DNA from 2 places in the Labrenzia sp. VG12 genome. Region 2 is predicted to be linked to the other one. Evidence: riboswitches for the same ligand, from Rfam matches in the RefSeq annotation. Region 2 holds a riboswitch; the other holds the start of a gene.
What was found. A riboswitch is a leader RNA that binds a small molecule or an ion and turns the genes downstream of it on or off. The one in region 2 is predicted to bind cobalamin.
Positions count from the first base shown of each region.

Region 1: it holds a riboswitch for cobalamin, as region 2 does, so the genes downstream of both, CHH27_RS23035 (DUF4198 domain-containing protein) here and CHH27_RS27595 (hypothetical protein) in region 2, are expected to answer to the same signal.

Region 1 is NZ_CP022529.1:4,978,563-4,981,769, forward strand. Features, by position in the region: gene CHH27_RS23030 (DUF4114 domain-containing protein) at 1-494, opposite strand, end outside; cobalamin riboswitch at 978-1,196, shown strand; gene CHH27_RS23035 (DUF4198 domain-containing protein) at 1,355-2,152, shown strand; gene cbiM (cobalt transporter CbiM) at 2,179-2,805, shown strand; gene CHH27_RS23045 (hypothetical protein) at 2,802-3,207, shown strand, end outside.
Region 2 is NZ_CP022529.1:1,876,778-1,879,984, forward strand. Features, by position in the region: gene CHH27_RS08735 (ABC transporter ATP-binding protein) at 1-705, opposite strand, end outside; gene CHH27_RS08740 (DUF1636 domain-containing protein) at 702-1,106, opposite strand; gene CHH27_RS27595 (hypothetical protein) at 1,096-1,374, opposite strand; cobalamin riboswitch at 1,481-1,693, opposite strand; gene CHH27_RS08745 (cytochrome d ubiquinol oxidase subunit II) at 1,712-2,752, shown strand; gene CHH27_RS08750 (hypothetical protein) at 2,787-3,207, opposite strand, start outside.

The DNA.
Region 1 (3,207 bases), 2.9 Mb from region 2:
CCGGCATAGCCGCTATTGCGGCTGTAGCCGTTGGAAATGATGAAGAATGCGATCTGGTCTCCGGACTGAACGTCGAGAAATTCGCGGGACTGACCCTGAATGAGGCTTCCGCCGCTGCCCTGCAGCGAGGCGTTCTCCCAGATGAATTTCACGTCGGTGATCGTGCCGTCCTCGGCGACCTTGTAATACCCGAACGTATTTCGATACCCGGCGGTTTCGCCTTCAAAGACAACGGAGACCGGATGATCGTCGGCAATGGCGACAGAGGTTATCTGCACCAGGTTCGGACCACCGGACCCATAAAGGGTGTCATCACCATTGTTGCCATAGAGCGTATCGTCGCCGGTACCACCCCAGACCTCGTCGTTTCCGTTGTAGCCCATCATCAGGTCATCGCCGAAGCGGCCGGACATGACGTCTGAGTGTCTCGTGCCATTCAGCACGTTATCTTCATTCGTCCCGATCACGGGACGTGTTGCGGGCAAACTTGCCATTTTATACTCCCTTGCTGATGCGCGATTGCGCAATCCAGCCGGAGCGTTGCAAGGCGGACGCCATGATGCGTTGATACAAGGGGAAAAATTAAAGTAACAAATTCAATAGCTTGAATCGAGGTCTTGCTCTTTGATGTGCCGTGTCTTTTTGAAAACGCAAATGCTTTTCCGTTTTGCAAACAGGACAGGTTGTCGAAATCGGGCACGCAGGGACGGGTCATGCGCACCCGCAATCAGGGATGTGGCCGGGACTGTTTGTTGCCGGAAAGGCCCGCACTCGACGCGGCGAAACAGGACCCTTGCACGGGCGGTCCCGGTTTGTGAGCTGGGCCGCGATTGCATTTTGAGAAGGAAGGTCAGGACGCGTTTTTTCGGAACCTGTCCGCTGTTCCATCGGCAGGGTGTGGCACAGGCGAGCGGATTTGCGTCGGTTGGCGCCGGTATCTGACCACCCGGGCGATTGACAAGCGAGACCAAACGGGTCCAATTAGCAGCGTTATCGGTTCTCGAGGCCAGGACTGGCCTTGGGATTAAAAGGGAACACGGTGAGGCGTACCCAGTAGGGACCAAAACCGTGGCTGCCCCCGCAACTGTAGGCGGAGAGCCGGAACCGACTATGCCACTGGTGCTGCAAGCGCCGGGAAGGCCGGTTCAGGCATAGACCCGCGAGCCAGGAGACCTGCCGCTGATCGTCACGGCCTGCCAGGAGCAGTGCCCTGACACCGCAACCGGACGCCGGGGTGAGCGTCACGCGGTCAAGCGCCAGGTTCACTCCTCAAACGCTTCCCGCTTCCGTCCCCGACCGTCCTTTCAGTCGACCGGACCGGCACCTGCCGGTGGCCCATTGAGAGAGACGTCACATGTCACTTCGCAAGTTCGGCCTTGGAGCCCTTTGCGCAGCAACCTTGCTAAATCCCCTCGCGGCCCAGGCCCATTTTCTTCTGGCCTATACGCCGGAGGTCAACCTGGAAAAGGCCGGCGACCTGCCGCTGAAACTCATCTTCTGGCATCCGTTTGAAAACGGCCATGTCATGGACATGGAGAGCCCGCTCGAATTTTATGCCGTGCATCGCGGTGAGCGATACGACCTGAAAGACACGCTCAAGCCGATCACCTTCACCGGGCGCCAGAACGAGGCGGCGGCCTTTGACGCGATCCTGCCGGTGAAACGCAGCGGCGACTATGTGCTCGTCGTCGAGCCGGCTCCCTATTACGAAGAGAGCGAAGACATCTACATCCAGCAGATCACCAAGTCCTACGTGAACCGGAACGAGATTCCGACCGACTGGATGGAGCCACAGGGGCTTGCGACCGAAATCCTGCCGCTGAACCGCCCGACCAACATCGTTGCCGGTTCGACCTTCACCGGCCGCGTTCTGGCCGAAGGCAAGCCGGTTGCCGGAGCCGAGATCGAAATCGAATACATGGCGGCCGAACCGGACATGGCCGCGAACAAGCCGACCGAAGCGAAGGCCTCTCCGATGCCCGGCGGCGCCGTCGTCGCGATCTCCGATGCAAACGGCTACTTTACCTTCGGCATCCCGAAGGCCGGTTTCTGGGGGTTCGCAGCACTTGGTGCCGGCCCTCAAAAGGAACATGCGGGCAAGGAACTCAGCCAGGATGCGGTCATCTGGGTCCGCGCCTACGACGTCGAATAGGACGGAACCGGACGGAGGGAGAGCCGATGCATATTGTCGACGGCGCCTTGTCGACCGAAGTCGTCCTTGCCGGGTCGGTCCTGGCCGTGGGCGGTGTCGCTGTCGGGCTGCGCAGGCTGCCCATGGAGAAGATCCCGGCGGCGGGTGTTCTCAGCGCGACCTTCTTCGTGGCCTCGCTCATCCATGTGCCGATCGGTCCGTCCAGCGTCCACCTGATCCTGAATGGCCTGGCCGGGCTTGTGCTCGGCTGGGCCGCCTTTCCCGCGCTTTTTGTCGGGTTGCTGCTGCAGGCCGTGTTCTTCGGTTTCGGCGGTGTCACGGTGCTCGGCGTGAACACGCTGAACATCGCCCTGCCGGCGGTTGCGGTTTATTACATCTGCCGCCACGGGCTCACGTCCAGGTCGGACGTGGCAGCCGCGATCTGGGGCGGCATCGGCGGAGCGCTCTCCATCGTGCTGACCACCGGGATGGTCGGCCTCTCGCTGGCCTTCAGCGGCGAGGCGTTTGTTCCGGCCGCCAAGCTGGTCCTTGTCACCCACATGCCGGTCATGGCGATCGAGGGCCTTTTGACGGGCTTCGCGGTCTATCTGGCCCGCAAGGTCAAGCCGGAGCTGTTCGCCGGGTTTGAAGCATCTTCTGGAGGGGCGCGATGAAACACGCAAAGATCCTCGGCGCAGCGCTCCTGTTTTGTGCCGCCTTGGCCGGACAGCCCGCCCTGGCGCACAAGGTCATCGCCTCCGTCTTTGCCAGCGGCGAGACAATCGAGGGCGAGATCGGCTTTTCCAACGGCGACATGGCAACCGATACGCTGGTTGAGGTGTTCGACGGGGATGGCAACAAGCTCGGCGAGGTCACCACCGACGGCGACGGCTTCTTTTCGTTCAGGCCGACGCAGCGCGTCGTGCATGTGTTCAGGGCCAATCTCGGCTCCGGGCACGTGACAGAAGTGCGCATGGAGCTTGAGGAACTGCCCGACATTCCAGGGGCGCCCCAGCCCGTTACTGGGGCGAACAGCACTCCCGTTGCCGACGCGAGCGTGGCCGGCAATGTCCATG
Region 2 (3,207 bases):
GGCGTGTTCAATATGTCCCGGCGTCAGAACTTCCTCGGGCGCGCCGTGAGCGATTTGGTTGCCCTGGTGAAGCAACAGCACCTGGTCACACACTTGCGATGCCATGTTGAGATCATGCAGGCTGGTCACGATGGTGATGTTGAGGCTGCTGATCAGCGCGACGATTTCGAGCTGGTGGCGGATATCCAGGTGATTTGTCGGTTCATCCAGGATCAGCAATTGCGGCTCCTGGGCGAGCGCCCGGGCCACCATCACGCGCTGACGTTCGCCGCCTGACAAGGTGCCGAAGGAACGGCCTGCCAGGGAGAAGAGCCCCATACGGTCCAGCGCACCATCAATGATGTCAGCGTCGTGACGCCCACCACCTGCGAATCCGGAACCATGCGGACGCCGGCCCAGTGCCACGATTTCACGAACGGACAAAGCAAAATCCGTTGGTTGCTCCTGGAGGACGGCGGCAATCTGCCGGGCACTCTCGCGCGCCGACAACGACCAGATGTCCCGGCCGTTCAGATGAACGGAACCGCTGACCGGCCGGTGAAACCGGTACAGCAGTCGCAGAAGCGTGGATTTGCCGGCGCCATTGGCCCCGGCAATTCCCAGTACCTTTCCAGCCGCAAGCTCGAAACTGACATCGCTCAGGAGCCGTCTGCCCCTGCCCGGTTGCCAGCTCACGCCGCGAACGGAAAGCGTTGCACCGCTCATGAGACGGCGGCCGTATCGGCTTCGGTGACGATCATGGCCGCCGGTATCCGGGCAAGTGCCGTCCGGCGCAGCTTTCCGGGCCGTTCGCCGGAATTGCACCATCCGTCCTCAAGGGCACGGTAATGCTCCGCAAAGGCAACCAGATCATCGATATCCGTTTCCGGATCGATATCGCCAAAGAGGTAGGTCGCCTTGCCGCTGGCCCGATAGGCCACCGTACACGGCCTGGTACAGCCGGCCATGCAGGCAACACCCGAGATCTCGAAGTCGTCACCGACCACAGGCACCGCAAGCTTCAGGGCGTCCTGCAGCTTCTTGATCAGCTCGTAGCCCGGCCGGCAATTGCTGTTTTTGTGCCGGCAGGAGGTGCAGACGAAAATCTTGTGCGTTTCAGTGCTCATGCCCGGTCCCCTTTTTCGAAACAGTGGGATCGGTTTCGTTCTGCTTGGCCAGACGGTCTTGTGCTTCAGGTGCTTTCAAGGAACCTCCTGCTGCAGCACTGGAAAGAGAATCTTGTAATGTTATTACATTACGATTCTTGTTCTTTGCAAGCACGTCCTTGAAGCGGTTCGGGCACATGGCCCGGGCCGCACGTTCGCTAAGGCTGCTGGTCGGTGGTCTCTTGCGAGCAGTGGTGAAAGAGGTCTGTCTTGTGTCTGTCCGGTTCATATCGCCCTCCGCGATTGCACGGGGGCTTGTCGAACCGAATGTCACTTGAGATCAGCAGATGCTGAATTGCCATGTCACTCGCTCCTCCGGAACACCCCGTCCGGGTTGAAGTTTCAGGTGAAATGGCAGGTCTCCTGACTTGCGGGTCGCAGCTTGCCTGGTCCTTCCCGGGGGTCTCCCAGTGGCGCTTCCAGGGTCGCTCGCCGCTCACAGTTGCGGGGGCAGTCACGGATTTGGTGCCTGTTGGCTACGCCTCACCGTGTTCCCTTTTAATTCCGATCCGGCTTCGGATTCGGAAACCATCCCTTTCTTGTGACCAACAAGGGTCTTGCTGTCAATCGGGATTACGACCCGTGGTAGCGCAGAACGGACCGACGGCGGAGATCCCGCTGTTTGGCTGCCACTGGCCTTTGCTGCCCTGATGGGCCTGTCGATCCTCGTTTATGTCATTCTGGACGGTTTTGACCTCGGCGTGGGCATTCTTTTTCCGCTTGCCGAAAAGCACGAACAGGACAGAATGGTGGCGGCCATTGGACCTTTCTGGGATGCAAACGAAACCTGGCTTGTGCTTGCGGTCGGACTTTTGCTCGTCGCGTTTCCCCTCGCCCACGGTACGGTGCTGACTGCGCTCTATTTGCCGGTTGCGGTCATGTTGATCGGACTTATCCTGCGCGGCGTTGCCTTCGAGTTCCGCGCCAAAACGACCGGCAAACAGAAAACTCTTTGGGATCGTTCCTTCTACGTGGGCTCGCTTTCGGCCTCTCTTGCCCAGGGATACATGCTTGGCATTTACATCATGGGTTTGGAACAAACAGCCATCACAATGGCCTTTGGCGCACTGACTGCGCTTTGCCTGACCGCAGGCTATGGTCTGATCGGCGCCACCTGGCTGATCGTGAAAACCGACGGCCCTCTGCAAATCAAGGCCGTGTCCTGGGCGCGCCGCCGCCTTCTGGGTGTCCTCGTCGGACTATGCGCGGTGTCCGCGGCAAGTCCCCTGATCAGCGGCCGGATAATGGAAAAATGGTTTTCCTTTCCCTCGATTATCCTGCTTGCGCCGCTGCCGCTGATGTCCGGGCTCTTGATGGTTGTGCTCTGGATGGCTCTTAAACACTTGCCGGATCGGCTCGACCGGTGGAACTGGGTACCGTTCACCGCGTCTTCGTTGCTGTTTGTCCTGGCATTTGCCGGACTGGCCTATTCCTTCTATCCCTACGTGGTGCCAGAAAAACTGACCCTTTACGAAAGCGCCAGTGCACCGGAAAGCCTCTTCATCATCCTGCTTGGTGCGTTGATCGTTCTTCCGGTCATCATCGGCTACACGGTATTGGCCTATACGGTGTTTCGAGGCAAGGCGACGGATCTCAGCTATGATTGATCATCGATCGGTCTTTTGGAAAGAGAATCCGTATCTATCGAAGGCCCCCGAGACGCGCATTTAGAGGGATATCAAAGGTGCAGGTCTTCCAATTGCGTTTGACGCGCGGGATGGCCTGCATCACATGCTTGAAGTTGGACGGAACATGTTCGTCCTTCATGTATTGCAAGGGCTGCAGCATGAAGGCTTGCGATTTCCAGATCATGCGCCAGCCGAAACCGCCCAGCACCTTCCCGTCAGCGTCGATCAATCGCCCCGTCTTGCGGTCGAACCCATCTGTGTTGAGATCACTGAGCAACTCTCCGTACATCCGCATGGCATGATCGGAGCAGTTCGTTTCTTCGAGGTATTTGAGCTCTTCAACAAACGGATGGCCATTTGCAAGCCATGCCAGCGTGGCCTCCGGATCAATCTCAAGACTGTTGATATTCGTTTCGGGTTTCGCAGTCTTGTTC